2 regions of the Psychrosphaera ytuae genome follow, and region 2 is predicted to be linked to the other one. Evidence: predicted binding sites of a transcription regulator. Region 2 holds the regulator's gene; the other holds the start of a gene.
What was found. The regulator MetJ, encoded in region 2, represses methionine synthesis genes. The targets are predictions, from matches to a motif close to TAGACGTCTAGACGTCTA.
Positions count from the first base shown of each region.

Region 1: the regulator MetJ is predicted to act here: its motif matches at 7,629-7,646, upstream of metK (methionine adenosyltransferase).

Region 1 covers NZ_CP072110.1:822,658-838,716, reverse strand. The annotation lists gene J1N51_RS03760 (MlaA family lipoprotein) at 1-91, shown strand, start outside; gene ruvX (Holliday junction resolvase RuvX) at 888-1,310, opposite strand; gene J1N51_RS03750 (YqgE/AlgH family protein) at 1,310-1,888, opposite strand; gene gshB (glutathione synthase) at 1,903-2,862, opposite strand; gene rsmE (16S rRNA (uracil(1498)-N(3))-methyltransferase) at 2,967-3,698, opposite strand; gene J1N51_RS03735 (ABC transporter ATP-binding protein) at 3,831-4,757, shown strand; gene J1N51_RS03730 (ABC transporter permease) at 4,764-5,867, shown strand; gene metK (methionine adenosyltransferase) at 6,401-7,552, opposite strand; gene J1N51_RS03720 (M16 family metallopeptidase) at 7,805-10,597, shown strand; gene J1N51_RS03715 (S9 family peptidase) at 10,760-12,898, shown strand; gene J1N51_RS03710 (TusE/DsrC/DsvC family sulfur relay protein) at 12,981-13,310, opposite strand; gene J1N51_RS03705 (DsrH/TusB family sulfur metabolism protein) at 13,378-13,656, opposite strand; gene tusC (sulfurtransferase complex subunit TusC) at 13,667-14,029, opposite strand; gene tusD (sulfurtransferase complex subunit TusD) at 14,042-14,398, opposite strand; gene J1N51_RS03690 (Bax inhibitor-1/YccA family protein) at 14,551-15,213, opposite strand; tRNA gene J1N51_RS03685 (tRNA-Ser) at 15,611-15,702, shown strand; tRNA gene J1N51_RS03680 (tRNA-Ser) at 15,789-15,880, shown strand.
Region 2 covers NZ_CP072110.1:1,698,216-1,714,274, reverse strand. The annotation lists gene gpmM (2,3-bisphosphoglycerate-independent phosphoglycerate mutase) at 1-1,191, opposite strand, end outside; gene J1N51_RS07520 (rhodanese-like domain-containing protein) at 1,335-1,766, shown strand; gene grxC (glutaredoxin 3) at 1,775-2,035, shown strand; gene secB (protein-export chaperone SecB) at 2,067-2,555, shown strand; gene gpsA (NAD(P)H-dependent glycerol-3-phosphate dehydrogenase) at 2,562-3,590, shown strand; gene J1N51_RS07500 (MBL fold metallo-hydrolase) at 3,627-4,463, opposite strand; gene hslU (HslU--HslV peptidase ATPase subunit) at 4,591-5,925, opposite strand; gene hslV (ATP-dependent protease subunit HslV) at 5,979-6,497, opposite strand; gene J1N51_RS07485 (SPOR domain-containing protein) at 6,571-7,116, opposite strand; gene priA (primosomal protein N') at 7,190-9,448, opposite strand; gene J1N51_RS07475 (hypothetical protein) at 9,552-9,890, shown strand; gene rpmE (50S ribosomal protein L31) at 10,014-10,226, shown strand; gene J1N51_RS07465 (malic enzyme-like NAD(P)-binding protein) at 10,644-11,873, shown strand; gene metJ (met regulon transcriptional regulator MetJ) at 11,932-12,249, opposite strand; gene metF (methylenetetrahydrofolate reductase) at 12,467-13,390, shown strand; gene J1N51_RS07450 (DUF5665 domain-containing protein) at 13,500-13,856, shown strand; gene trmB (tRNA (guanine(46)-N(7))-methyltransferase TrmB) at 13,956-14,645, shown strand; gene panP (pyridoxal-dependent aspartate 1-decarboxylase PanP) at 14,773-16,059, shown strand, end outside.

The DNA.
Region 1 (16,059 bases), 880 kb from region 2:
TCAAAATCAGAATTATCAGATTTTTGATGGTAATCCGCCTGTGAAGGAGGAGTTTAAGTTGGACGATGAGTTTTTGGACGAAATCGACTAATAAGTTTGTGAATAGGCTGACCATTGGGTGGCCTTTATCTCGGCCGCTCAAGTACGTCCTTGTAATGCTCCCAGCCGCACATCCTTGTGCGGCAACGCCTCGTAAACGCTCACCCAATACTCATCCCTAATATCCAGCGTTGTCGGCGCGAAACACTGCTGGTCTAGTGAATGGGCTGACCATTGGGTGGCTTATGTGCAGTTGCGAGCTCCTAACCTGGGTACTTTAACCCTTGACCGCTTCAAGCACATCCATGTGACGCTTACGGCCAAACATCCTGTTTGGACTTTCAAGGGTTAAAGTACCCAACTCAGGATCTGCAATTCACACTTTGGTGTTAACCGCTTGTAGCTGGCACTGCAGAAGTTCCAATTTGAAATAAGCACTGGCAATATCGACGATTCTGAGTTTAAGGGATGAGTATGAGCGGTTGCTTTCCGAGGTAGTCCACGCATGGATGCGTGGCCGTAAGCATTACAGGGATGTACTTGCGCGGCCGAGGCAAAGCCAACCACTCATGGTCAGCCCATTCACTGAGCTTAAGTTAAGAGGATTAAACTGCCCAAGTTAGGAGCTCGCAACGGCACAGGCAGTCCTTATGCTTAGCCCATTCACTTAACTTGCAGTGTGTTTAGCGCCGACAACGCTGAATATTAGGGATGAGTATTGGGTGAGCGTTTGCGAGGCGTTGCCGCACAGGGATGTGCGGCTGGGAGCATTACAAGGACGTACTTGCGCGGCCGAGATAAAGGCCACCCAATGATCAGCCCATTTACTGAGCAGGAGTAACTAAAGGTTAATCGTATAGAGACTCAAAATAGCTCTCAAGAATCACCACTGCCGACTGAGAATCCACATTTCCCTTCTTAAGATTGCGATAACCACCACGGTCAAACAAATGCGCCTTCGCATCTGCTGTACTCAACCTTTCATCGTGCGTCGTGACATTAACCCCAAAACGACCATGAAGACGATTGGCAAACTTCTTTGCACGCAGTGTCATAGGTTGTTCAGTGCCATCCATATTGAGAGGTAGGCCTACGACAACCAAATCTGGTTGCCATTCGTCTAACAGCTTTTTGATGTCGTCCCAATTTGGCGTGCCGTCTTTAGCTTTAACAGCACCAATTGGAGAGGCCGTGCCTGTTAAACTTTGGCCGATAGCAAAACCAATGCTGCCTGTACCAAAGTCTATGCCCATGATTGTTTGTGTGGTCATTAAGCGTGGCCTGCAAAACTGGTTAATTGTGAGATGTCGATGCCTAACATTTTAACTGCGGTTTCCCAGCGCTCAGAAGCAGGGGTGTTAAAAATAACTTCAGGGTCGGCTTTGACGGTCAACCATGAGTTGTTAGCAATCTCTTGCTCTAGCTGACCTGCAGACCAACCTGCGTAGCCTAACGTCACTAAAAAGTCTTCTGGACCTGACTTTTTGCCTAAGTTTTCCAAAATATCTTTGGAAGTGGTCACCATGATTCCTTCTTCTAGCTGAAGGCTTGAAGACCAGGTGCGGTTACCTTTGTGCAACACAAAGCCGCGGTCGGTCTGAACTGGGCCGCCAGCTAACACCATGTTTTCCTCAAGTGGTGAGGTTTCTGGTAAGTCGATTTGAATTTCTTTAAGCAGGCGTTTTACAGACATGTCTGTCTGTTTGTTGACGACAAGACCCATTGCGCCTTGTTCGTCGTGTTCGCAAATGTAGGTAACCGAACGCTGAAAGTAGCCGTCGTCCATCGATGGCATGGCGATCAAAAACTGGTTAGCTAAACTCAAGGAGCTTGAAAATTTAACAGTCATGGGCGCTCCTTGGTTTATAAATGACGCATTGCTAGACGCTTTTCGATGGCGTCAAACAAATGCCCAGTGATGCTGATGTCATAGGCGGCTTCGATTTCTCGAATACAGGTTGGGCTGGTGACGTTAATTTCGGTAACAAAGTCACCAATTACGTCTAGACCAACAAAAATAAGGCCTTTTTCTTTAAGGGTTGGACCAATCGCTTTGGCGATTTTCCAATCTGTATCTGACAGAGGACGAGCTTCGCCACGACCGCCTGCGGCTAGGTTACCTCTAGTTTCGCCTTTTGCTGGAATTCGAGCCAGAGTGTAAGGCATTGGCTCGCCATCTACGATAAGAATGCGTTTGTCACCGTTGCTGATATCCGGAATAAACCCTTGAACCATTGCGTAGCGTGTTGCGTGTTCGGTTAGAGTTTCGATGATTACGGATAGGTTTGGATCGCCTTCTTTTACTCTAAAGATAGACGCGCCACCCATGCCGTCTAACGGCTTCAGGATGATATCTTTTTGTTCTTGGTAAAACTCTTTGATCAGCTGCGCATCACGGGTCACTATGGTCGGTGGTACAAACTCACTGAACCAGCTTGTGTATAGTTTTTCGTTGGCATCCCGCAGGCTTTGTGGTTTGTTTACAATTAACGTACCTTCGTCTTCAGCTCGCTCGAGCATATAAGTGGCGTAAATAAATTCGGTATCAAAAGGCGGATCTTTACGCATCAAAATGACGTCTAGTTCTGATAAACGAATGTGTGATACTTCACCTAAAGTGTAATGGTCGCCAGCTTGGTTTTTAACTGTTAAAGGGCGAACGCGACCAAAAGCGTGACCATCGCGAAGATATAGGTCGTTCATTTCGAGGTAAAACAATTCGTAATCGCGAGACTGTGCCTCAAGTAACATGGCGAAGCTAGAGTCTTTTTTGATGTTGATGTCTGCGATGGGGTCCATCACGATTCCAAGTTTTACCGTCATAATATTCTGCTTTCTCTGTCAAAAATTAAAAGTCTTGCGAAATACACTCAATCATAAGCCCCATAGTATAGAAGGCATCAGGCATTTCGCGACTGCAAGGGCGATTAGGCTAAATCGCCAAATTGAACTTGTAACGCCGTTAATAGTGTTAAGGCGGCGGTTTCCGTTCTTAAAATGCGAGGTCCCATCAGGATTTCTTGATAGCCGGCATTTGCAGCAGCTTCGATTTCATCGTCGTTAAGACCACCTTCTGGACCGATAACGAAACGCACACCAGAATCGGGAACACTCAATCCTGATACAGAAATGGAGGCTCTAGGATGCAAATTCAACTTCAACTCATCGGTTTTTTGTTGAATAAATTCATTAAAATCAATTGGTGGATGGATCACAGGTACAGTTGCTCGGCCGCACTGCTCACACGCTGAAATGGCGATTTTTTGCCATTGTTGATGTTTTTTCTCAAGACGTTCGCCTTTTAGTTTAACACCACAGCGTTCAGTAAAAATCGGGGTGATCTCTGTCACGCCTAATTCCACCGACTTTTGAATCGTAAAATCCATCTTGTCGCCGCGAGAGATACCTTGAGCAAGGTGAATTGATAGGGGACTCTCGTTTGTGACTTCAGTTTTGTCGGTGATTTCTACACTGACGTTTTTTTTGGTTACTTCTACAATTGTCGCAGCGTAATCAAACCCATCGCCACAAAACAACGTAATAGCTTGGCCAGGCGTCATTCGCAAAACTCGGCCAACGTGATTAGCCGCATCGGCGGCGAGTTGAATTGTGCTATTAAGCTCGAGGGAAGAAGGTTCAAAAATTCTTGGGATCCGCATGGTCGTCTGTCTTTGTTGATCGGTGGATTTAATAAAAGTTTCAATGGCTTTATTCTAGCAACTCAAAGTAGTATTGAATATCGGATCATTCGAATTCCCTGTGAATAAATTTAATAAATAAAAGAGTAGGTTATGACTGCATATGTTGAAGTGAACAACCTGTCCAAAGAATACGACGATGTGAAAGCCGTCAATGGCATTTCTTTTTCTGTGAAAAAAGGCATTTGTTTTGGTTTGTTAGGTCCAAATGGCGCGGGCAAAACCACCACGATAGAAATGATGGAAGGCCTGATCAAACCGTCAGGCGGTGAAATTTCGTTTTTTGGCGATCCACTCAATAAAGAATCTTTGAAAGAAATAGGTATTCAGTTTCAGCATACGGCGTTACAGGATTTTTTGACCGTGGGCGAAACCCTAAAAATGTTTCAGGCGTTTTATCCTAATCCTGCAAATTTGAATGATGTGATGGAAATGTGTGACTTGGTTGATATTCAAGACCGACGTCATCAAAAGCTATCAGGCGGCCAAAAGCAACGTTTGTTGTTGGCACTGGCCTTAATCAACGACCCAAAAATCTTGTTTTTGGATGAGCCAACAACAGGATTAGATCCTCACGCTAGAAGAAACTTTTGGGACCTGATCACTAAGATCAAACATCAAGGTAAAACCATTATTTTGACCACTCATTACATGGACGAAGCGGAGTACTTGTGTGATGAAATCGTGATCATGGACAAAGGCAACATCATCGCTCAAAACACACCGTCAAAACTCCTCACTGAACACTTTTCTGGCGCCATTATTCGCTTGCCAATTGAGAATCTCGCAGGTCATGAAATTGCCGATTTTGGTCGACGTTTTGGCGAACACCATGTGGACATAGATGCGAAAGATGTTGAGGTTTCGATTAGTGAGTTGTTAACAAGAGGCGTTAAATTAGACGGACTGCAGGTTAAATCAGCAAATCTTGATGATTTATTCATTAAATTGACCGGTCATCAATTAACGCAAAGTCAGGAAGAACAAGGCGAACAAGCCAATTTGGACTCGGTGGAGTAGACAGATATGAAGTTATTTTTTTCGCGATTTTACGCCATATTAAAAGGTCGAAATTTAGAGTTTTTTAGAGATAAATCATCGTTAACTTGGAGTATTGTTTTTCCTGTTTTGTTACTGGTTGGTTTTGCGCTTGTGTTTAGCGGTGATGGAAAAGATCAATTCAAAGTTGGCTTATTAAATTCTCCGGTTGGGCAAGGTGCGGTGAATGTTGAGCCTTCGTCTTTTGACACCTCTAAGCAAGCCTCTGAGAACGCTTCAGAAAAGCATACTCAAAGTGCAGGTTTTTTAGCGACAAAATACGTCGAGTTTGTAGATTATGAAAATTCAGATGTCGCCATCGAAAAGCTACGTCAGCACCGACTGGATATGTTGATCGACTTTGAGTCTAAACAATACTGGATCAATGAGTCGTCGCCAAACGGTTATTTTATGGAAAAGCTGTTAGTGGGGTATGAACCAAGCTCAAGTCAGTGGCAGCAACAAACGGTAGATGGCCGTCAAATCCGGTATTTGGATTTTGTGTTACCTGGTATTTTAGGTATGAACATGATGTTCAGTTGCTTATTTGGCGTAGGTTATGTGATTGTGCGTTATCGCAAAAACATGGTTTTAAAACGCCTCAACGCAACACCTGTTACTGCGTTTGAGTTTTTGACGGCTCAAGTGGTTTCACGCTTGTTTATCGTGATGTTTTTATCAACTTCGGTGTTTGTAGGTTGTGACTTTTTATTCGATTTTTACATGTTGGGTAGTTATTTAGACCTCTTTATCGTCGGTATATTAGGGGCGTTTTCACTCATTTCATTAGGCCTAATGATTGCGTCACGCTCTCGCAGTGAAGAGCTCACTGGCGGACTGTTAAACCTTGCTACCTGGCCCATGATGATCTTATCCGGGGTGTGGTTTTCGTTAGAAGGTAGCCCAGAGTTTATTCAGCAAATTGCCTATGCATTGCCATTGACGCATTTGGTTGAAGGAGCGAGAGCCGTGATGACCGAAGGTGCAAGTTTGGCTGATATTGCTGATCATGTGTTGGTGATGGTTGGTATGACGGTGGTGTTTTTGGGGATTGGGACGACGCTGTTTCGTTGGGAAGGAGATGGTCGGTAAAGTGTCGGCGCTAAACACACTGCAAGTTAAGTGAATGGGCTAAGCATTAGGACTGCCTGTGCCGTTGCGAGCTCCTAACCTGGGTACTTTAACCCTTGACCGCTTCAAGCACATCCATGTGACGCTTACGGCCAAACATCCTGTTTGGACTATCAAGGGTTATAGTACCCAACTCAGGATCTGCAATTCACACTTTGGTGTTAACCGCTTATAGCTGGCACTGCAGACGTTCCTATTTGAAATAAGCACTGACCATATCGACGATTCTGAGTTTAAGGGATGAGTATGAGCGGTTGCTTTCCGAGGTAGTCCACGCAGGGATGCGTGGCCGTAAGCATTACAGGGATGTACTTGCGCGGCCGAGGCAAAGCCAACCACTCATGGTCAGCCTATTCACAGAACGTGCAGTATGTTTCGTGCCGACAAAGCTAAATATTAGGGATGAGTATGAGAGATGAGTATGAGCGGTTGCTTTTTCGAGGCAGACACAAAAAAAGGACGCCGAAGCGTCCTTTTTAGATAAATCCTGAGATTTATAGGCCAGCGTCAGCGCGTAACGCCTCAACCTTGTCCGTGCGCTCCCAAGGGAACTCATCACGACCAAAGTGACCGTAAGCCGCAGTACCTTTGTAGATAGGGCGCTCAAGGTCAAGCATTTGAATAAGACCGTATGGACGTAAGTCGAAGTGACGACGTACCAACTCAATTAGCTTGTCTTCTTCTAGCTTGCTTGTGCCAAATGTTTCAACACTGATAGACGTTGGCTCTGCAACACCGATAGCGTAAGAAACTTGGATTTCAGCTTTGTCAGCAAGGCCCGCTGCTACTAAGTTTTTAGCAACATAACGCGCTGCGTAAGCGGCAGAGCGATCAACTTTAGAAGGATCTTTACCAGAGAACGCACCACCACCGTGACGTGCCATACCACCGTATGTGTCAACAATGATTTTACGACCAGTAAGACCACAGTCACCCATAGGACCACCGATTACGAAACGGCCTGTTGGGTTGATGAAGAATTTGGTTTGCTCGTTTAACCACTCAGACGGAAGAACCGGCTTGATGATTTCTTCGCGAACGGCTTCAACTAAGTCTTTTTGTGAAATAGTGTCACAGTGCTGAGTTGAAAGAACAACCGCGTCAATGCCAACAGGCTTGCCGTTTTCGTATGCAAACGTCACCTGTGATTTTGCATCTGGACGCAACCAAGGAAGGGTACCGTTTTTGCGAACTTCAGCTTGACGCTTAACTAGACGGTGCGAGTACTCGATTGGAGCAGGCATTAATACGTCTGTTTCGTTACACGCGTAACCAAACATTAAGCCTTGGTCACCTGCGCCTTGATCAGCAGGGTCTTTGCGGTCAACACCTTGGTTGATGTCTGGAGATTGTTTACCGATCGTGTTTAAGATGGCACAAGAATCAGCGTCAAAGCCCATGTCTGAGTGAACGTAACCAATTTCACGAACGGTGTTACGAGTAAGCTCTTCGATGTCTACCCATGCCGATGTAGTGATTTCACCACCGACCATTACCATTCCAGTTTTTACGTAAGTTTCACAAGCAACACGTGCTTTTGGGTCTTGTTCTAAAATTGCGTCTAACACTGCGTCAGAAATTTGGTCCGCGATTTTATCCGGATGACCCTCAGATACAGATTCTGATGTGAATAAATGTTTTGCCATTAAGTCACTCTCTAGGTTTATGAAAAATTTAGTCAGGTAATTTTAAGCCATAAACCCTAAATTTGCCTAACACTTTTTTACGCCTAGACGTCTAAACCGAAAAGTTAAGTTTACAAACGGACGTGAGAAGCCGTTACTTCAACTGTTTATTCATACCTTGTTACATGTTGTTCGTTAGCTTTTAGTGGCTAATTTGATATAAATAGCGGCCTTATCACGTGATCTTATAATAACTACACGGAGTCAAATCGGATGAAGGTATTTGCCGCTGGTCAAAAATCAAAATTCGCGAAAACAGTGATTGCTTCTGCAATGTTTGTTGCATTAGCTGGCTGTTCTGCTACTCAAACGTCTTCAACAGCGCCAGAAGTTGTTGTTTCAAATGCCAAAATGGAATACGTACGTAGCGTTGAAGGGATTGAGGAGTATACCCTTTCTAATGGGATGAAGGTGCTTTTATACCCAGATTCAGCTCAACCTAAAACTCTGGTTAATATCACCTATAGAGTTGGCTCTGTTCATGAGAATTACGGTGAAACGGGTATGGCCCACTTGCTAGAGCACATGTTGTTTAAAGGCTCTACGAGTTACAAAGACATTGATTTAGAATTCAATAAGCGCGGTATGCGTGTAAATGCGACGACGTGGTTAGATAGAACCAACTATTTTGAATTGTTTGAGTACGACGAGACCAACTTAGAGTGGGCTCTGGGCATGGAAGCGGACCGTATGGTTAACGCAACCTTCACGGCCGAGCAGTTAGAATCTGAGATGACGGTTGTCCGCAATGAAATGGAGCGCGGTGAAAACAGCCCATTTAGAATGTTGTCGTCGCGTTTGTCGTCAACGGCTTATTTGTGGCACAACTACGCAAACTCAACAATTGGCGCGCGTTCTGACGTCGAAAACTTCCCATTTGATAAGCTTCGTGCGTTTTACAAAAAACACTACCGTCCGGATAATGCAGTATTAACCCTCGCTGGTCGTTTTGAAAAAGACAAAGCCATTGAGCTTATCGAAAAAACATTCGGTAAATTACAGCAACCTGAAACACCGATTGAGCCGCTATATACAGTAGAGCCAACTCAAGATGGTGAGCGCGAAGTAAACTTACGCCGCACAGGTGACGTACCTATGATTGGCGCTGTGTATCATGTGCCTTCGGCGCTTCACGAAGATACCCCAGCTCTTCAAGTATTGGCGACCGTGTTATCAGACAGTGCTCGTGGCCGAATGCAAAAGCAATTGGTCGAGCCAGGTTTAGCGACGGGAGCAACAGCGTTTTCTTATCTATTGAAAGACCCATCAATCTTTATGTTGGTAGGTCAGGGCAGTAAAGATAAAGACACTAAAGAAATGGAAAAAACACTGATTTCTTTGGTAGAAGACTTAGATGAAAACAAGGTGACAGCTGAAGAAGTTGCGACGGCTAAGGCGGCAATCTTAAAAGACACAGAAGAGTCTTTGCGCAATGTTACAGGCGTAGGCATGGAGTTATCAGAATTTATCGCGATGGGTGATTATCGTTATATTTTCTATTTCCGCGATTTAGTTGAAAAAGTCACTGTTGAAGATGTGCAGCGTGTTGCAGAGAAGTATTTTGTTTCGAGTAACCGCACGATCGGGCGCTTTATCCCAACCAAAGAGCCGGTTCGTGCGGAAATTTCGGAAGCGAAAGACATTTCTGAAATATTAGCCGACTATAAAGGCCGTAAGGCGGTAGAAAGTGGTGAAGTGTATGACAACACAGTAGAAAACGTGTTGGCTCGCTTGCAAGAGTTTGAATGGCAAACGGGTACCAAAGTCAGTGTTTACCCTAAAAAACTTCGTGCCGGTGAAGTACATATCGCAATGAACTTCCCGGTCGGTAGTGACAAAACTCTAAAAGGTTATGAGGCGGACTTTAAACTCTTAGGTGGCTTGTTGTTCTCAGGAACAAAAACTTACAGTAAAGCAGATATCGCTTCTAAGCTAGATGCGTTAAAGGCGTCAGTAAGTATTTCTACCCGCTCGTTAGGTGAAATTAATGTCTCTATCAAAGCAGTTAAAGAAAACCTAGATGAGACGTTACTGTTTGTTCAAGAGTTAATGACGAACCCTGCTTTTGATGAGGCTGAAATCGAAATCGACCGCAAAGCTTCAATCACAGGGCTAGAAATGAGCCGCAGTGAACCTCGTTCTGTTGCGCTTAATGCGCTAAACAAGGCATTTGACGGTTATGGAAAGGACAGCGCGTTTGGTTATAAAACCATTGACGAGCAAATTGATGGCTTAAAAGCGGTTAATCAAAAGCGCCTTAAAGCACTACACAAATCATTGTTCGACGCTTCCAACGGGTTTATCTCCGTTGTTGGTGACGTTGAGCCTGAAGCGATTTCTAAAGACTTAGAAGCTTACTTTGGTGGCATCGACGGTTCAGCCGATTATATTGAACCAGAGCAAACTTTTGTTAGTCCTGCGGGCCTAGACATGTGGATTGAGACGCCAGATAAAGCCAACGCTCAGTTGTATATAGCCCACACGGTTGACTTAAATGAGCAACACCCTGATTTCCACGCAGCGTATATCGCTAACCAAATCTTTGGTGGTAGTGGTTTTGCTTCGCGCTTGATGCAGCGTATCCGAGTCAAAGAAGGTTATAGCTACGGCACAGGTTCTGGCCTTGGTCTAGAGTACGATGAAGAAAAAGGTCTTTTCTACATGTCAGCGATTGCTGCGCCAGAAAACATGAAGAAAGTTGTGGAAGCTTATAAAGAAGAAGTCCAAAAAGTCTTGGACAATGGCTTCACAGAAAAAGAAGTAAAGGATGCCATCGAGGGTGCTCTTAAATCACAGCGTGTTACTTGGTCGTCTGAAAGCTACATTGCTCGTATGCTGAACGAAAACAAAAAAGTAGAACGCGATATTCGTTGGTTTAAAGAGTATCAAGACAAGGTTCAGGGTTTGACTGTAGAACAAGTCAACGAGGCATTTGCTAAGTACATTGCAACCCAAGAGTTGAATGTTTTTGCTGCGGGTGACTGGGCAAAAGTGAACAAACAGTAATTTATTAACTGGATTAGCAATAACAAAAGCGCGGTCAATTGGCCGCGCTTTTTTGTTATTAGTCTCAGGAAATTTTTCTAATTCAATTAGATCCAGTAGACTGATTTCAGTTGTATTACCAAACTACTGACAAAACAGTATTAATAAGAATAAGGACTTGTTATGCAACCTATTCCTAAGCGAACACTCGTGACCGCCGTTTCTTCATTGTTGGCGGTGACCTTGTCTTTTGACTCCTTGTCTTTTGACTCAGCAAATAGCGGGACAGATGAACACGGCGAAGCAACCTCGATTGCCGCGCAAACTCAAAGTAAATTCAGTCCTGAAGATATTTTTGAGCTTGAGTATGCGGTTGATCCGCAAGTTTCTCCAGATGGCAAATGGGTGATTTATACTCGTCGTACTAATGACATCATGACTGACGGCACTCGTAGTAACTTGTGGATAGCCAAAACTGACGGCAGCCAGCATCGCCCGCTACTATCAGGGAAAAAAGCTTTCTATGGCGCCAAATGGTCACCGACCGGCGATCGCATCGTTTATCAATCGAATGAAGAGGGCAAAACACAACTCTATGTTCGTTGGATGGATACAGGTCAAACGGCACTGATTTCAAACGTACCAAAAGGGCAAGGAAATGTGACCTGGTCCCCGGACGGTCAGTACCTTGCTTTTACAATGTCTGTTGATGACACTAACCGCCCGTTTTCAGTCAAAATGCCGAAAAAGCCAAAGGGCGCCACTTGGTCTAAGCCAGTAAAATACGTCACTAAAGCGCGATATCAAGCGGACGGAGCCGGTATTTTGGAGCCAAGTTTTAGACATATATTTGTGATCCCAGCTGATGGTGGAACGGCAAGACAGTTAACCTCAGGTAACTATAATCACGGCGGCAACTTGACCTGGTCTAAAGATGGCAGTGAGATATTTTTCTCGGCTAATCGCAGTGACAATTGGGAATATGAGTCTCGTGAATCGGATATTTACTCAGTTACTGCATTTGGCCCAAATGCAGGCACGATAACGCAAATTACCAATACCCCAGGTGATGAATACTCGCCTGTCGTATCGCCAAATGGCAAATACCTCGCATATTTGCATTCTGACAACAAAAAGTTGGCGTATCGCAACCGTCACTTATTTGTAAAAACTTTGGGTAAACAAGACAGCAAAAACATCACCAGCGATATCGATAACTCAGTGTCTGGACCGATTTGGAATGAAAAAAGCTCAGGGCTTTATTATCAAATGACTGAGCGCGGCACCATTACTGTCGGTTATTCAAGTCTAAAGGGCAAACACAAGAAGTTGGCCACTGGGTTAGGTGGCACGACAATTGGACGACCTTATGCGTTTGCTGCTTTTCACGCAGATGATGATGTGATTGCCTACACCAAAGGTTCAGGCCAGCGTCCGGCTGATATTTTTGTCAAAGATGGCCGTGATGAAGTGAGAATTTCTGCCCTTAATGAAGATTTATTAGGTCACAAAAAACTAGGCGAAGTAAAAGAGATCATCTACAACTCTTCTATTGATGGTGAAGAGATTCAGGGTTGGTACATTTTGCCGCCGGATTACGACCCAACGAAGAAATATCCATTAATATTAGAAATTCACGGTGGCCCTCATTTGGCCTATGGACCTCATTTCTCGGCTGAGCTACAACGTTTTGCCGCCGAAGGCTACATAGTGTTTTATGACAATCACAGAGGCTCAACAGGTTACGGTGAGCGATTTGCTTTGTTATTACAAAACAAATATTCGAGCAAATGGGACTTTGCCGATCACATGTCGGGCGTCGATGCGTTAATCGAGAAGGGCATGGTTGATCCAGAACGACTGTATATCACGGGTGGTTCTGCTGGTGGTATTGCGACGGCTTATGCGATTGGTTTAACAGACCGCTTTAAAGCGGCAGTTGTAGCCAAGCCAGTGATTAACTGGATATCGAAAGTTTTGACGGCTGATAGTTACCTAGGTCAGATCCCTAACCAATTCCCTGGAATGCCTTGGGAAAATGTAGAGCACTATTGGGAGCGTTCACCATTGTCACTAGTAGGCAATGTAACCACGCCAACCATGTTGTTGACTGGTGAAAATGACCGTCGTACACCTATGTCAGAAACTGAGCAGTATTACCAAGCGCTTAAGCTACGCAAAATTGATACTGTAATGGTGCGTGTGCCTGACTCACCGCACGGTATAGCCGGCCGTCCGTCTCGAATGATTGCTAAGATTGAAAACATTCTAGGGTGGTTCGAAAAATATTCGGTGAAGGCTGAGAAGACAGACACCAAATAATTGTGTCCGTTAGCTTAAATAACAAAACCTCGATGTATGTCATTACATCGAGGTTTTTTTATAGGAAAGACCAAACGTTAACTTATATACATTTAGCTGGCTTTGGCAGGCCCGCGATGCGCGTAGCTTGTTTTGCGGGGCCCTTTGGGAATAATTTGTACAGATATATACTGTTGCCTTTTTCTTCGCCAAGTTGTTTGGCCATCGCCTTTACCAGCATTCTGATGGCTGGAGAAGTTTTGTATTCTTTATAAAAGTCTCGTACAAAATGAACCACTTCCCAATGGTTATCAGTCATTTCTATGTTTTCTAGTGAGGCAATATGAAGGGCCAAAGGCTCACTCCAGTCCTCTAAATTGGCAAGGTATTCGTGTTTGTCGGTTTCGTATTGTTTGCCATTATATTCAATCATGAAATTGTAAAAGCCTTTGTTTCTATAATTTGGGAAAGTAATAATTGTTGCTGTTAGCTCAAGCTGTTTACCAGCTCAACACGTTGTTGGCTTGCTCAGTGAGTTTGACCCATTGCTCATCGTCTAAAATTTCAATGGCTTCACTTGGGTGAATGTTTCTGGCTAACACGTCAGTTGCCCGTGCGTATAGCAGCTCAGACGGGCTAGTGATGTTCGCTTGTAACAGATAAACGGCATCTTGCATAAAAAACACACGATCAGTCGATGTCACCAAAGGTTGGGCTTTGAGCCAACCGTCAGGACTAAAAATCAGGTGCAGACTGTATTCATGAGAAGAGAAGGGCATGTCGCTTTCCTTAAATAACGTAAACGTGGTCGGCGGCTTGTTTTAATGCATTCAGCTGTTGTTGTGACGCAAGCTGAACACCATCAATTAATTCGTGTTGGTCAAATCCATATTGTTCGAGGCTAGCACGACATGCATAGACTTCTTCAATATCGTAAATCTCAAGCGCTTTAATGGTGCTTAAATAATCCTTTTGACCGATAGATTCTGGGTCTTGATGAGCCAGGGTCTGAAACACGCCTTGGCCCAAAAACATTACTTTTACGGATTGTTCATACGAGCCAAAAATAAGACTTAAATCTAACGCTTCCTTGCCTTGCAAGTCATTAAAACTAGGTAGTGTGTGGATCACTAAGATGTTTTTTACGTTCATTCCTGTCTCCACTTATTTAAACTGAATGACTTTGTCAGCTAGCGTTGATGCCTCTGCGTACTCGGCGAGTCCCGCGATTTTAAAGCCATTAGCTAAGTGCGCCTCATTGACACCGCGCTTTACCCCGGCGGTGACACACAGCCAGATAGGAACACCATGGGTGTTGTGCAGGTCTTGCAATGCTTGTTGACCGTTAAACTCATCACTACTGATCTCAAGGTTGGGCAGGGCAATACTTGCACCGTCTTGATACAAAAAAATAGCATCAATCTTATGACCTTGTTGAATCGCTGCCGTGGCGAAATCAGTGGCTGAACGCACAGATTGATGTGACCAAGGCGAGCTATGGATCATTAAGAGATAACGCATAAACGAATTTAAAACCTGTTATTGTAAAAAAAAAACACTGAGCAACCTTGCCTTTAAGTTTAAATCAATTTGGCTAATGAACCTAGTCAGCAGGTTTTAAAAAGCAAAAAAAAACGCTGCACGAGGCAGCGTTTTTCTGATGAACGTATCTTTTAATCATCACCGCTTAATGCGTTAAGGATGTTTAAAAGAGAGATAAAGATATTGTAAATCGAAGCGAACAATGCAGCTGCCGCTAGGATGTAGTTTGTCTCACCGCCACGTACAATTGCTTGAGTTTGAAGCATGATTGCACCTGAAGAAATCATGATTACAATACCGCTAATAGCTAGGCTTAGAGCTGGCATCGCTAAGAAAATGTTGGCAATGATTGCAACAATCGCAACGATGAAGCCCGCAGTGATCATGCCGCCCATGAATGATAAGTCGCGCTTAGTTGTTAAAGCATAAGCAGACATACCAAAGAAGCTTAGCGCCGTGCCCGCTAATGCCATCAATACGATGTCAGCACCGCCAGCAGCAACGTACATGTTTACGATAGGGCCAACTGTGTATCCCAAAAAGCCAGTGTAGGCGAAGATAGTTACTAGGCCCATTGATGAGTTAGCTGTTTTGTGTAGTAGGAAAGATAAGCCTAACGTACCAACAAAAAAGATGATGATGTTTGGCATTGGTAAATTAAACGCCATCGCTACGCCTGCAACAACAGCAGCAAACGCTAAAGTCATCGCTAAAAGTGAATATGTGTTTCTCAGTACACGGTTCTGCTGTAATGCAGACGTCTGAGTACCTTGATACGCCATTCTACTGTCCATTTGGAACTCCTATAATGTTCTATAAATGTTTTTAATTATAAAACGGTTAATGTTTTACCTTGCGGTAGTGTTCATTAAAATTTTTACCTGGTCAATATATTGTGGTTATTCTCAATTCTTTCAATGACTGTACGATGAAAATTTCGGCACAGTTTAAAAGCACAACCTGTTTCACAATAAAAGATCACTCATGCCTATTTATATTTAACGACCTAATCTAGTTATATGGATTAATACAAATATGATTGGTTCCCACAAATCGACTAAAAAACCGATAAATTGCATATAAAAATGACACTTTGGTTCAAAAATCACCATTCAAACCATGAAATTAACATTTTTTTAAAGTAACCCTTTACAACGTCCAAGAAGGTCACTAATATGCGCTCCATCAAGTGGAGAGGTGGCAGAGTTCGGTCGAATGCACCTGACTTGAAATCAGGCGAAGGGTTAAACCTTCCGGGGGTTCGAATCCCTCCCTCTCCGCCACTTACATAAATTAATGAGTTAACCGATTATATAACTTGTTAATGACCTAAGACATATTAGTGTCGACATAAAGGTCCAATCTTTTTGGAGAGGTGGCAGAGTTCGGTCGAATGCACCTGACTTGAAATCAGGCGAAGGGTTAAACCTTCCGGGGGTTCGAATCCCTCCCTCTCCGCCATATAAAACAACCCGCTCATTGAGCGGGTTTTTTTATATCTGCGAGATGGGTCGGGATGAGAACACCCGCTGGGTTCGACAAATTTGTTGGGAACAAATTTGAACGCCGAAGGCGGCCCGAAGGGCAAAATACAGGATGTATTTTGTAATCCCTCCCTCTCAACGTCGTTGTGAGGGCGA
Region 2 (16,059 bases):
GTTAGGGTAGTTAACAACGATAAAGTCATATTTTCCTGACTTAATCGCTTCAACCAGCTTGTCTGTTAGCATTTCAGAATTCATCTCTGGTTGTAGGTCATATGTGGCTACTTGCGGAGATGGGATCAGTTCGCGGTCTTCACCTTCAAACAAATCTTCACGCCCACCCGAGAAGAAAAAGGTTACGTGTGCGTATTTTTCTGTTTCAGAGATTCGCAACTGAGTTTTATTGTGTTTAGCTAACCACTCACCCATAACGTTATTAAGAGCAACTGGCGGGAAGGCGACGGTTGTATCAATATCGGCTGCGTATTCAGTTAACATCACATAATCGTGTAACTGAGGGGTTACTTTACGCTCAAAACCATCAAATTCTTTCTCGACGAACGCTCGAGTAATTTCGCGAGCGCGGTCAGCACGGAAGTTCATAAATACAATGCTGTCACCGTCATTAATCGTCACTTTATCGCCAATCACTGTTGCTTTGACAAACTCATCGTTTTCGTCTCGGTCATAGGCGTTTTGAAGACCTTCGACGCCGGTATTGGCTTCAAATTGGCCTTCACCTAGAGTTAATAGATTGTAGGCTTGTTCTACGCGGTCCCAACGATTGTCACGATCCATTGCGTAATAACGGCCAATTAGTGTCGCAACTTTGCCTGACTTAGTCTCTGCAAAGTGGGCTTCTAGCGCAGCGATGGATTTTTCGGCACTACGAGGTGGTGTATCACGGCCATCTAAAAAGGCGTGCACGTAAATTTTGTTGGCACCTTGTTGTTCGGCTAATTTGATCATTGCATGAATATGGTCTTCGTGGCTGTGAACGCCACCTGGAGATAAAAGACCAAAAATATGCACGGCACCAGCGTTATTGACGGCACCTTTAACTGCACCAACTAATGCATCATTAGTAAAAAAATCACCATCGTCGATGGCTTTTGAAATACGAGTAAAGTCTTGGTATACCACTCGGCCAGCACCTAGGTTTACGTGTCCAACTTCTGAGTTACCCATTTGTCCGTCAGGCAGGCCTACGTCCATACCGCTCCCCGAAATTAACGTACTTGGACGTGTACTCCACAAATTATCCAGTACAGGGGTGTTGGCATTGGCAATGGCATTGTTTGACGTCTCTTCGCGATGGCCCCAACCATCGAGAATACAAAGCACAAATGGTTTTTTGTTAGACATATTCTTCCTAATTCATACAAGTGACATTTAGACTGTTTATTCTAACGTCAATTACTCAACATGTACAAAAATTTAGCTTTTGGACTATGCCCCATAAGCGGGTATAATCGCGCGACTTTTGTTGTAAAAATGGAATACATTAAATGACACAATTTATTGAGTTTTTGGGTAACCACCCGATCATGGCATCGGCTTGGGTTATCTTATTTGTGCTGTTAGTTGCGAGTTACGTAAACGGTGCAATGTCGGGTATTAAAATGGTTAACAGTCACCAGATGACGATGATGGTTAACCGCGAAAATGCGGTCGTTGTTGATATTCGCAAGCCTGTGGATTTTAACAATGGTCACATTACTGATTCGATCAATTTGCCTCTAGAGAAGATCAACAAAGAGCAATTGGGTGCACTTGAAAAACAAAAGAAGAGCCCAATTGTAGTAGTGTGCAACGCCGGTATTTCTGCAAAAACAGCGGCGCGAGTCTTGTCAAAGCAAGGTTTTGAAAATGTGTCAGTATTAACTGGCGGCATGCAAACTTGGACAAGCGCAAATTTACCAGTAATTAAAAGCAAATAGGTCCCTTAATGAGTAAAGTAGATATTTACACTAAAACGTATTGTCCGTATTGTGTCCGTGCAAAGGCACTCTTAGATTCAAAACAAGTGACCTACAACGAAATCAAAATCGACGAACAGCCAGAATTGAGAGCACCTATGATTGAACGTGCTTCGGGTCGTTCTACGGTGCCACAGATTTTTATCGGTGAACACCACGTCGGTGGTTGTGACGATTTAGTCGCACTAGAACAACAAAATAAGCTAGACGAATTACTAGCAGCATTATAATAAATCTCAGGAAACTATCAGGAATACTGTCATGACAGACCAAAACACAGCGGCTCAAGGCGAGCAAGCAGCACCACAATTTTCAATTCAGCGTATTTATCTTAAAGACCTATCTTTCGAGTCTCCAAACGCGCCTACGATTTTCACTAAAGAATACAAGCCTGAGATCAAGTTAGACTTAGACAACAAAAGCACTCAAATAGAACCAGGTGTTTTTGAAGTTGTATTATCAGTGACCGTAACGGCAACGATTGAAGACCAAACTGCGTTTTTAGTTGAAGTACAACAAGCTGGTGTATTTGTGATTGGCAATATGCCAGAGCAACAGGTTGCTGGTATGTTAGGTGCATTCTGTCCAAATACACTATTCCCGTATGCACGTGAAGCTGTATCTAACCTAGTTAACCGTGGTACGTTCCCTGCGTTGAACCTATCTCCAGTTAACTTTGATGCATTGTTTGCACAATACATGCAACAAGCACAGCAACAAGCTCAAGAAGGCCAGTCGTTAGACTCGTAATTCATCATGAGCATGCGTAAATATAAAATCGCAGTATTGGGAGCGGGGTCTTATGGCACCGCTCTTGCGTTTTGTTTTGCCCGAAATGGCCACCCAGTGATTATGTGGGGCCGTGATGAGCAACAAGTCGCGGACATGCAAGCGAGTAGAGAGAACAGTAAATACTTACCCGGTGCGACTTTTCCAAAATCATTAGAAGTTACATCTGATCTAAAAGAAGCGGTACAAAACGCGGACATTCACTTAGTGGTTGTGCCAAGCCACGTATTTGCTGACTTACTACACCAAATCAAACCTTTATTTCCGAGTGACGAACCTGACATCAAACTTTGCTGGGCGACTAAAGGCCTTGATCCTGAGACAGGTCGATTACTCCAAGACGTAGCTAAAGACGTACTAGGCGAACAGCCAGCTTATGCTGTTTTGTCTGGACCAACGTTTGCCAAAGAAATGGTAGCTGGACTGCCAACAGCCATCTCTTGTTCTTCTGAAAACGAAGAGTTTGCTCTGGAGCTTTGTGCTTTATTACATTGCGAACGCAAATTTAGGGTGTATAGCAATAATGATTTTATTGCAGTACAGCTAGGCGGTGCAGTTAAAAATGTTATCGCTATTGGTGCCGGTATGGCCGATGGCATTGGTTTTGGTGCAAATGCTCGTACAGCGCTTATCACCCGTGGCCTGGCTGAAATGATGCGATTGGCATCGGCGTTAGGCGCAGATCCTCAGTCGTTAATGGGCATGGCAGGATTGGGTGACTTGGTACTGACTTGTACCGACAACCAGTCTCGTAATCGCCGTTTTGGACTAGCGCTAGGTAAAGGCCAGTCTGTCGATGAAGCTATGACAGAAATTGGTCAGGTAGTCGAAGGTTACCGCAATACCAAAGAAGTGTTCATGCTTGCTGAGAGAACAGGCGTAGAAATGCCTATCACTGAGCAAATCTATCAAGTGTTATACCAACAAAAACCAGCCGCTCATGCTGCAATGGCTCTGTTGGCACGCGATCCTAAAAGCGAAAACAACTTGTGTTAATTCAATAAAAGACTGGCCGAATAGTAGTACATCGATTTAGACGTACATGGTTCGGCCTTCTTTTGCGAAGAAAAAACTAAACTCTGGCCGCTGCTCGAATAGCGATTGAGTTATCTGATCAATCATCTCATCATCGGTATTTGGATCGTGACCGATAATTCCTAACATACCTATTTCTGCTGCTGTTGCTAGTTTCATGGCATCATCTATACAGCTGTGACCTTGACCAATTTTGTTAACCATTTCGTGATTCATAAAGCGGCCATCGTGTAACAACAAATCAGCTCCACTACAAAATAAGCTCCACTCTTCAAACTCATGAAAACAATGAGACGTCGGTGCAAATAACTCATTGTTGGTTACTATGATTAGGGTTTTTCCATCGGCTTCGATTTTGAATGCACTGCCACCCTCAGGGTGGTTTACCTGTATGCTTTGAACATTAAAGCCATTGACCTCAACTGGTTCTACGCCCTCAAATCGCGTTTTTTTGATGGTGATTGTGGCTGGTAGTTGATGAAATTTAGTCGCACTAAAACTTTTTGCCATTTGTTCCATGATGGCGGTTTCGTGGTGATCATTTTGGTCGGGCGGATAGATAAATAAGGTCTTGTGCCGGTCGTATATAGGTTCAAAAAACGGAAAGCCTTGAATGTGATCCCAATGGTTTTGGCTCAGAAGTAAATGGATTCCGTTAATGGAATTTTGTTGAAATAGTGTGCTTGCCAGGCGAATACCTGATCCCGCGTTAATGACCAATTGCTGTCCCGCTTCATTAGAAACAACAAAACAATAGGTATTGCCACCGTATTTGTTGGTGTTAGGTCCTGGTACCGGAATACCAGCGCGATTGCCAAAAAATCGTATTTTCATACTTTTCCTTCTTTGACTCTGTACAATTTGTGACCGAGCATCAAAACCCTAACACAATTTTTAATGCTGGCATAAAAAAAGCCGCGGTTTAAACAAAACGGCGGCTTTTATGGCGTTAAGGTAAGTGTTACAAAATAAACTTACTCAAGTCTTCATCTTCTACGACTTCGTCTAAATTAGATTTAACGAATTCGGCATCGATAACAAAGGTCTCACCGGTTTTATCCGACGCGTTGAATGAAATCTCTTCCATCAAACGCTCAAGTACAGTGTGCAAACGACGTGCACCAATGTTCTCGTTCTTTTCATTTACCTTAAAGGCAGCTTGTGCGATTTGCTTGATGCCATCTTCGCTAAAGCTAACCGTAACACCTTCTGTTGCTAATAAAGCAATGTACTGCTCAGTGAGTGATGCGTTAGGTTCGGTAAGAATGCGCTCAAAATCTTCAGGAGTAAGGGCATTCAACTCAACGCGAATAGGCAAACGGCCTTGTAGCTCAGGAATAAGATCAGAAGGTTTGCTCATCTGGAACGCGCCTGAAGCAATGAACAACATGTGGTCGGTTTTGACCATGCCGTACTTGGTTGAAACCGTCGAACCTTCTACAAGTGGTAACAAGTCACGTTGAACCCCTTCGCGTGAAACATCGGCACTGTTGGCACCTTCACGCTTACAAATCTTATCGATTTCGTCGATAAAGACGATACCGTTTTGTTCTACGGCTTCAATGGCTTGTTCTTTTAGGTCATCGTTGTTGATCAGCTTAGCGGCTTCTTCATCTACTAATAACTTGTATGCCGCACCGACTTTTAATTTACGAGTTTTGGTTTTGCCACCTGATAGGTTTTGGAACATGCCTTGAAGCTGTGAGGTCATTTCTTCCATGCCTGGAGGAGCCATGATCTCAACACCGATTTCTTTTTCGGCTAAATCGATTTCGATCTCTTTGTCATCCAATTCGCCTTGGCGTAAACGTTTGCGCAACACTTGGCGAGTTGAGCTTTCTGGTTGTTCGTTGTCGACAACTTGACCAAAGCTGTCTCGAGCCGGCGGCAACAAAGCATCTAAAATACGCTCTTCAGCTAGTTCTTCCGCTTTGTATTTGTTTTTCTCGATTGCGCTTTCACGGGTTAATTTAACCGAGATTTCGGTGAGATCACGAATGATCGACTCAACTTCTTTACCGACATAACCCACTTCGGTGAACTTAGTCGCTTCTACTTTGATGAATGGAGCGTTGGCTAATTTAGCTAAGCGTCGAGCAATTTCTGTTTTACCAACACCTGTTGGACCAATCATCAGAATGTTTTTTGGTGTCACTTCTGTGCGCAGCGTCGGTTCTAGCTGCATGCGACGCCAGCGGTTACGCAATGCGATGGCAACAGCTCGTTTGGCATCGTTCTGACCGATAATATGTTGGTCTAATTCGTGAACAATTTCTCTTGGGGTCATTGCAGACATGGAATACCCTTTATTGTTAAATTCTATCTTGTAATTAAATCGTTGGGCTTGGCTTATAGCTCTTCAATCGCCAAGTTTGTGTTAGTGAATACACAAATCGAGCCAGCGATGTTCAAACTTTTTTCGACGATATCACGGGCACTCAAATCGGTGTTTTCGATAAGTGCGGTCGCAGCGGCTTGGGCAAATGGACCACCCGAACCAATCGCAATCAAGTCGTGCTCTGGTTGAATGACATCACCGTTACCAGAAATGATGAGACTGGCAGTTTCGTCAGCAACGGCAAGTAAAGCCTCTAATTTGCGTAACATTTTGTCAGTACGCCAGTCCTTAGCGAGTTCAACAGCGGCCTTTGTTAGATGACCTTGATGCATTTCGAGCTTGGCTTCAAACTTTTCAAATAGTGTAAAGGCATCAGCAGTACCACCGGCAAAACCAGCAAGTACTTTGCCTCGATATAAACGGCGGACTTTGACAGCGTTGCCTTTCATAACTGTATTACCAAGAGACACTTGGCCATCACCGCCAAGTACGACTTTATCACCGCGTCGTACGGAAACAATTGTGGTCATTATCCACTCCAGATTTTTTGATTAGTCTAGCTTATGTAGGGCTGTTTGCGAGGATTTCAAGTGGCGTTATTGATTAACGCCACAGCCAAATTTGACAACCGCGAATGTCATTTCGCTTTAGGATATGACGGGTTTTTTCTGCATCGCGTTTACGGTCAAAGGGGCCCAGTACAACTTTGTACCAGACACCTGAGGTACCCTGGGTTTTGTGTACTTGGGACTCGAACCCAGTAAACGCAATTTTGGCTTTGAGTTGCTCTGCGTCTTCTTCACTTCGGAAACTAGCGCATTGCATCTTAAACGGTCCTTTGTCTTCGAGTTCTTCGGTTTCGACTTGGACACTTTTGTTTTCTAATTCTTCAATAAACTCCCACTCTTCGTCTTCTGGTGGGGGAGGAATGTGTTTTTGGGTCTTTTTCTTCGGTGTAACTTGTGGCTGTTCTTGCTCTTGTTTAAACGCTTCAGAGTCGCCTTGGATGTAGTTTAAGCCAAATACAAAACCAGCGACTAACAAAATGACAACCAAAAACTTAACAACCGGGAAAGGGCGACGAGCTGGTGCTTCTGGTTTGGCGCGAGTGTTTCGTTTTTTCGAACCAACAAAATCTTTATTTTTCATGGGGCAGGGAGCCTTAATAATGACATCGATAAAACAATGTAAAAAATTACATTTTAAATAATTACATTCTCAATTAGCTGACATCGATAGGATCAACATCAACCGTCCAGCGGATTCTATTATCCTTTTGGATGGTATCCAAGTTCTCTAACAACCAATTGACCAATTTGTGTAAATATGGCCGAGATTCACTCTGGATCGTGAGCATATGTCTAAATTTACCTGCTTTTCTGGTCATTGGTGCAGGTGTAGGTCCCAACATTAACAGGCCCTCATAATCTTGCAAGTAATGCGCGAGCCCAGCAAGCCACTCGTGACCTAATTGATTGTGAGTCGACTCTGCTCTTATTATGATTTGATGAGAGTAGGGAGGTAACTTGAGCATTTTACGTTCATTTAGAGCGTATTTGGCAAAATCACGATATTCATTGTTGACCAAATCTTGGATCACTGGATGTTCGGGAAACTTGGTTTGCAACCAGACTTGGCCTTTAATGGATCCTCGGCCCGCACGGCCAGCGACTTGAACAACAAGTTGGGCTAGTTTTTCAGGTGCCCTAAAGTCACTACTAAATAGGGCGCCGTCGACATCGACAATACCAACTAAACTGACGTTGGGAAAATGGTGGCCTTTAGCAATCATTTGGGTACCGACAATGATCATCGGCTTGCCTTGATTAATGAGGTTGAGCTTGTCGTCAAACTCACCTTTTTTACTGGTACTGTCACGATCAAGACGGACAACGTCAACATTTGGAAAAAGCTCTTTGAGTTGCAGGTCGATTTGTTCGGTTCCGACCCCAACCGGTGTTAAACGAGTAGAACCACATCCCAAACACTGTTTTAAGGTGGGATGTTGAAAACCACAGTGGTGGCAAATTAGCAGCCCTGAGCCACGATGGAAGGTAGTAAAGCTACTACAGCGGCTACATTCAGTTAACCAATGACACTCTTCACACATTAATACTGGTGCAAAGCCGCGTCGATTGATAAATAACATGACCTGATGGCCATTCTTTAACTGTTGGCTGATTTCGTCTAACAATGGCTGGCCAATGGCCGCTTGGCTTTGGCAACGATTTAAATCAAGCAAGCGCATCGTCGGTAGTTGACTTCCCCCGGCACGTTGCCTTAATTCGAGCAGACTAAATTTGTTTTGTTCGACATTTTGCAACGTTTCTAAACTTGGTGTTGCAGAGCCCAATACAACAGGAATGTTTAATCTATGTGCACGGTACAAGGCCATGCTTCGGCAGTGGTATCTAAAACCATCTTGTTGTTTGAATGAAGCATCGTGTTCTTCATCGATGATGATCATTCCGAGTGATTTAAACGGCAAAAAAATCCCTGAGCGTGTCGCTATAACGATTCGAGCTGTTCCTGAGCGACACTGTTGCCATGTTTCGAAGCGCTGTTTGTCCGTCATGGCGGAATGCCATAAAGCAATAGGTACATTAAAACGCTTTTGAAAACGTGCGATCGTTTGTGGTGTCAGGCCTATTTCTGGCACACAAACTAACACTTGTTGTTGTTTGAGCAGTCTGCTGGCGATGGCCTGTAAATACACTTCTGTTTTACCACTACCTGTTACGCCATCGAGCAAGAACCCTTGGTAGTGCTCGGCTGAGTTTATCGCAGTTACAGCTAGGGCTTGTTCGGTGTTTAGCTGTAGGCCTTCATTTAAATCTTGTTCTGTAACAGTGACCTCAGAAGTATGCGCTGTTTGCCACTGGGCCCATTCATTATCGACAAATTTTTTAATTGTAGTACTAGGTACTTCACGTTCAGTTAAGTTAGCTCTAGAAAGACTAAATCCTGATGTACTTGGTTCTTCCGTTAATAAATCATGCAGTTTTAATAGCTGCTTGGCATTTTTATTTAATTCTTTCCGAGCGGGAAACTCATCTGTTTTCACCAACACTTTAGGCAATAAGTCGATGATAGCTTTGTTTGTACGAAGGGCTCCAGGAATAGCCGCAGAATACACGTCACCGATTGGGTGCTGATAGTACTTGCTGGCCCATTCGAGTAACGCCATTTGTTCAGGGTTTATGGTCGGTTCGTCGTCTAAGATTTCAAGCGCCGCTTTTAATTTACTCAGATCTTGGTCTGTATTGTGATCAGCCTTAATTACTACGCCGATTAAAGTTTGACGACCGAAAGGAACAACAACTCGGCGACCAACTAACTGATCAAATTTAGTTTCTGCAGAAAAACTTTGAACTTTTTCATCAACTTGATTGTCAAAGCCAGCAGGAAAAGCATAGTCAAACAGACGGCGCAGCGGAACCGGTAATGCGACATGAAGAATGGGTTCTGAAAATAAGGTCATTTATATGCAGGCCTTTGCTACGCTTGACAACAAGTGAACAATCACTTACCTTGACAATGTTATAAATTAAGCTTTTCCTAAATACGGGTCAAGTAGGGTCAACATGCGTTTTCTAGTTAGTGTTTTAATTGCAATATTGATAGGTACGGTTTCGATTGTAACAGAGGCAAAAGAGGCTCGCATCTATTCAACTGAAGGTTATTGTATTCTTGCTTTTGAGCAAGTAGAAGATAACTTTTTAAAACAATACGAAAAGCGTCTTGGTTTTCGACCTAAAAACAAATTATGTAACCGAGTCAATCGCTTAGTTTCAGAGTTTCAGCCTGCCAATTGGAATTATCAGTTTGGTCAGCCTTACCCAGGCAGCAGTATTTATCTAAACCCAGAGCAGGTGGCACAGATCCACAAAGCGCAAGAAAACAAGCGTCACGCTAGACGTTAATTAGTGCTTGATCTTTGCTCTATACCATTTATAATTCGCGCCCTTAAATTTATATTAATCTCGTATGGTATTCGGCACATTTTTAGGTGACCGGATGGCGATACGGCCCAATGAGGTAATCCCATGCAAAAAGATATCCACCCTAAGTACGAAGAAATCAACGTATCTTGTTCTTGTGGTAACAAGTTCGTTACTCGTTCTACAGTATGTAAAGACTTACACTTAGACGTTTGTTCTGCGTGTCACCCGTTCTACACAGGTCAGCAACGTAACGTTGACACTGGTGGTCGTGTTGACCGCTTCAAGAAGCGTTTCAGCATGTTGGGCAAAAAGTAATTTTTGTACCTTCAGAAAAAAGCACCTTCGGGTGCTTTTTTTGTGCCTGAAATCCCAAGTTTGTACCCTTTATGGGGTTTTGTGATTGCCATTTTATCAAAAACCGACCTCAACTGAAGTGAGGCGGATTTTGTGGCCGTAGTAAATAACTTTCATTCTTAATTGATATTCTTCTGCTTCGATTGACTGCTAAAATCGTTTATTCATCGTTATCTTTAGCTTAAGTTTCACCAAATTAAAGTAACTACTCTAATTTTTATATGATTTAACCATCTACGACTTTAGTCGTATATTTCATCAATGTTGTTATTTTTTAACCAACTGGTCTGATGAGTTTTTGAACAGTAAGTTGTTGTCGAGTCTAATAATTTTATCGGCTAGAGTGGAAAACTCATTCACGCCTTTGGAAGTATCGCCATGACAGATTTTAAGCAGCAAGCACTCGATTATCACAGCCAGCCGGTTCCCGGTAAAATTAGTATTTCGCTTACCAAGCCAGCCGAAAATGCCAGAGACTTAGCTCTTGCATATAGTCCTGGTGTCGCCGAGCCGGTAAGAGAAATTGCTGCCGATCCAGATAATGCGTACAAGTACACAGCAAAAGGCAACACAGTTGCGGTAATTAGTAACGGTACGGCAATTTTAGGTCTAGGAAACTTAGGCCCTTTGGCAAGTAAGCCTGTGATGGAAGGCAAAGCGCTGTTATTCAAACGCTTTGCTAATATCGACTCGTTCGACATTGAAGTAAGTCACCGAACAACTGATGAGTTTATAAACACGGTTGCCGCGATTGCTGACTCATTTGGTGGTATCAACCTTGAAGACATTAAAGCACCTGAGTGTTTCGAAATTGAGCAAGAGTTAAAGCGTCGCTGTAAAGTACCTATTTTTCATGATGATCAGCACGGCACGGCGATAGTTACAGCTGCGGGTATGCTCAACGCATTAGAAATACAAGGTAAAAACCTACCTGACTGTACAATTGTATGCTTAGGTGCAGGTGCTGCGGCCATTGCTTGTATGGAATTATTAATTAAGTGTGGCGCACAGCGTGAGCGCATTTACATGTTAGACAGAAAAGGCGTCATTCACACTCGTCGTGATGATCTTAACGAGTACAAAGAGTTATTTGCCAATAATACCGACAAACGAACGTTGGAAGACGTTATTACCGGAGCTGACGTGTTTGTTGGTGTGTCTGGAGCAAATCTGTTGTCCCCTGAAGCTCTTAAACTAATGGCACCGAATCCGGTCGTTTTTGCTTGTTCGAACCCAGATCCAGAAATCAAACCTGAACTCGCGTTAAAAGAACGCGACGATTTAATCATGGCAACAGGTCGCTCTGATTATCCAAACCAAGTAAACAATGTTTTGTGTTTTCCTTTTATTTTCAGAGGCGCATTAGACGTCCGAGCGACTTCAATTAACGATGAAATGAAAGTGGCTGCTGTTGAAGCTATTCGGAGCCTAGCTAAAGAACCTGTACCTGCAGAGGTATTAAAATCGGCAGGTGTTGATGAGCTAGAGTTTGGCCCTCAATACATTATTCCAAAGCCTATGGACCCGAGGTTACTCGATAAAGTAGCTAAAGCTGTTGCGCAAGCTGCGGTAGATAGTGGGGTTGCACAAATTCCTCTTGCCAAGTAGGCATAAAAAAACCGCCAATGAGTGGTCTCATTGGCGGTCTCCTCAAACTGGCTGAGTGCTAGTCTTCAATATCTGGAATCTCTTTACCCATTTCAGTAAGAATACGTCTTACTTCCTCTGGGATTTGTTCCGGATTGTCTTTGCGTAAGTCGTTATCCGAAGGTAACGGCTGACCTGTAAACGCATGTAAAAAAGCTTCACACAACAATTCACTGTTTGTCGCATGTCTCAAGTTGTTCACTTGGCGACGAGTACGCTCGTCGGTCAGCACTTTTAATACGTTGAGCGGGATAGATACCGTGATCTTTTTAACTTTTTCCGCTTTTTTTCCATGTTCTGCGTAGGGGTGAACGTATTCCCCGTTCCACTTAGCCATAAAACACCTGTTAATGAGTTACTGCTGAAACGACCTTTGTCGTTAGTTGGTGAAATTGTATTGGATTAAGAAAATTAGTCAAACGATCGATTTCTAAAGATTTAGACGTCTAGATGGTTGACTAATGAAAAAACTCGTCTATATTTAAATTTCGATATCTAGACGTCTAAACGTCTTTGTTCGATTCATCAATTCATAAGTCAGTGAGAAAGTCATCATGAGTAGCGTTCATGCCCAACAATTAGAAAGTATCAACCGCCATTTATTGGACATAAAGGGCAAAATTGATGTGTCTTTTGAGTTTTTTCCGCCAAATACAGAGCAAATGGAAACGACACTTTGGCAATCGGTCGAACGCCTAGCGCCACTTGACCCCAAGTTTATCTCTGTCACTTACGGCGCAGGTGCAAGTACTCGTGACCGAACTCATGACGTAATTAAAAAGATCCAACAACAAACCAGTTTGAGTACCGCGGCTCATTTGACTTGTATCGATGCAACAGAGCAAGACTTGATCAATATTGCAAAAGATTACTGGGAGCACGGTGTCAAACACATAGTCGCGCTCAGAGGCGACACAGATCCAAATCAACCCCAGCAGCTCAATCAGCCACCCTTGTATGCTTCAGAACTTGTCTCTCTGTTAAAGTCCGTTGCCGATTTTGAGATATCGGTGGCAGCCTACCCTGAGGTACATCCGGAAGCGAGAAGTGCCCAAGCAGACTTGTTAAATCTGAAACGAAAAGTAGATGCAGGAGCCACCAGGGCAATCACTCAATTCTTTTTTGATGTGGATAGCTTTTTGCGATTTCGTGACCGTTGCGCGGCGGCCAATATTGACGCCGAAATTGTACCGGGGATTTTACCGGTTACTAATATTAATACCGTGACTCGATTTGCGGGGCTAACCAACGTATCTGTTCCAGCATGGTTGACCGACTCATTTGAAGGCTTGGATAACGATGCCACCTCACGCAACCTGCTTGGTGCTAACATTGCGATGGATATGGTTAAAGTATTATCCAAAGAGGGAGTTAGTGATTTCCATTTTTATACTTTAAATCGCAGCGAATTAACTTATGCAATTTGCCATTTATTAGGAAAACGACCGCAACAAACTACAGCGTCTTCGCCAATCTAGCAAGGACAGTTCATTGTTGAAATTACAGTAAAAATACTCTGACACGGATGTTAAAAACACCAAACTAGGTTAGAGTTATCTGTATAGATAACAAATAGGTAACCTGCAGATGTCTGATAACTCTCACAAACAAGAAGTTGTTGAAAAATCAGAAGAACAACAAGAGTTCGAGTCTTTATCCCGTGATGAAATGTGGTTTAAGCTGCACGAACAATGCAAGCAGATCAATGAACAGCTCGAAATGCTTAACCATCACAATTTAGTGGTGACCTACAACTCCATTCCTCGTTTTATTTGGTTTAGTCTACTCAAAGGCATGGCGGTGGGCCTTGGCAGTGTATTAGGCGCAACAGTCGTCTTGTCAGCCTTGGTGTTTGTACTGTCTCAAATCGAAGTGATCCCAATTATTGGCGAATGGGTGTCGAGTATTCTTGAAGTTGTCAAAGGCGAAAACCAAAACAACTAAAACGCTTTTTTTAAAGGCCAAAAATGGGCATAATGCCGGCCCTATTTTTACATCAGTTGTTGTCTCGGTGCAGGCAGGTTGAATAAAGGTTTTAGCAACATGACAGATGCGTTGACGGGTAACTCCCGTGCTATCACGACAAATCAAAATGGTATTCACGATGACTTAGAAAAAGTCGTTGTTAAACATTTGGCTACGCCATTTAGAAAACCTATTGCACCATTTTCTGAACAAACATTTGCTGAATTAACTGCAACGGTTGAAGCGTTTTTAGCGGCGAACCCATCAGGTCAATTGATTTTGGACTCATGTTGTGGCGTAGGCGAGAGCACAATCCATTTGGCGGCACAAAACCCAAATGCACTTGTTATCGGTATTGATAAATCAGAGCACAGAGTAGAAAAAATAGAGCACCACATGAAACACAAAGTTAGTAACTTTGTGATTTTACGCGGTGATCTAAATGACCTTTGGCGATTGATCGCTCAAGCTAATTGGCCGATCAGCAAACACTATTTGTTGTATCCCAATCCATGGCCAAAAGCTAAACACCTACAGCGTCGTTGGCACGGCGCACCAGTGTTTAGTTATATCCCCAAACTTGGACAAAACATCACCCTACGCAGTAACTGGCCTATTTATGTTCGAGAGTTTGCAGAAGCCCTAAAACTAGCGGGCTTTGAGCCTCAAGTTAGTGATTATCAAAGTGATGAAGCAATGACGCCATTTGAACGGAAGTACTGGGCAAGTGGTCAAAACAGCACGCAACTGACCTGTAACTTTGTCTAACGTCTTGTTTGATATGAATTCGTTACAGTTTCGACCTTTGCTAAATCGCTTTTTGTCTGCTTAACTGCAGACAATCTAGCCGACTTAAAGTAAAGTACCGTTCAATTAAAAATGACCCATAAGTAGCATGTCTAAAAAACGATTCGCGACCGCAACCGAACAAAACTTGTTTAGGATCTTCACAATCCCTGAGGCGCCAGATTCAACCTTGGCCAAAATCGAACAAGAAGTTTCGCAAAACCTAGACGGTTTTTTGCGTGAGAATATTGTTGCTGTCGAAAAACCACTGTCAGATATCGAGCAAGATTTTCAGGAGTCTTTGGTTCCTGAACGCCCGCAGTTTGTTTCTGATGTGGCCGATGAATTGTTACACAAGTTAGTTGCGCAGTCGGTGCATACTTCATCTCCGAGCTTTATTGGTCATATGACGTCGGCATTGCCATACTTCTTATTGCCTTTGTCTAAGTTAATGGTGGGCTTAAACCAGAACTTAGTCAAAATCGAAACGTCAAAAGCATTTACACCGTTAGAGCGTCAAACCATTGGTATGCTGCACCGCATCGCTTATGGGCAAGGTCGTACTGAAGCCGAAAACGAAGCGTATTACGATGCGATGATGCACAGCGCTGATGCGTCTTTAGGGGCGTTCTGTTCGGGTGGTACCATCGCTAATATCAGCGCCTTATGGGTGGCAAGAAATACTCTGTTAGGCCCGCAACCTGGTTTTAAAGGTGTGGCGAAAGAAGGCTTGTTTAGAGCCATGATGCACTATGGATACAAGCGCCTTGTCGTGCTGGTATCTGAGCGTGGTCACTATTCGTTAGGTAAAGCGGCAGATGTCTTAGGTATGGGCCGTCAGGATATCGTTTCGGTCGGCACTGACGAAAATAACAAAATTAGAATTGACCTACTCGAACAAAAGATTGCCGAACTAAAAGCCGAAGGTGCAGGTATCCTTGCGCTTATTGGTGTCGCAGGTACAACGGAAACCGGTAACATAGATCCTCTTGATGCCATGGCAGATATCGCTGAGCGTGAAGGCATTCACTTTCATGTCGATGCAGCGTGGGGTGGAGCAACAATGTTATCTGAAAACGCTCGCCCTCTGCTTAAAGGCATTGAAAGAGCGGACTCAATCACGGTCGATGCTCACAAACAGATGTATGTACCTATGGGTGCGGGTATGGTGTTGTTTAAAGACCCACACTCAACTGATGTTATTGAACATCACGCTGAATATATTTTGCGTAAAGGCTCAAAAGACTTAGGCTCACATACGCTTGAAGGCAGCCGTCCTGGAATGTCGATGCTGGTTTACGCATGCCTTAAGGTGATGGGCCGAAGTGGCTATCAAATGCTGATTGATCGAAGCATTGACACAGCTAAGTATTTTGCCGAGTTAATCAAACAAGAT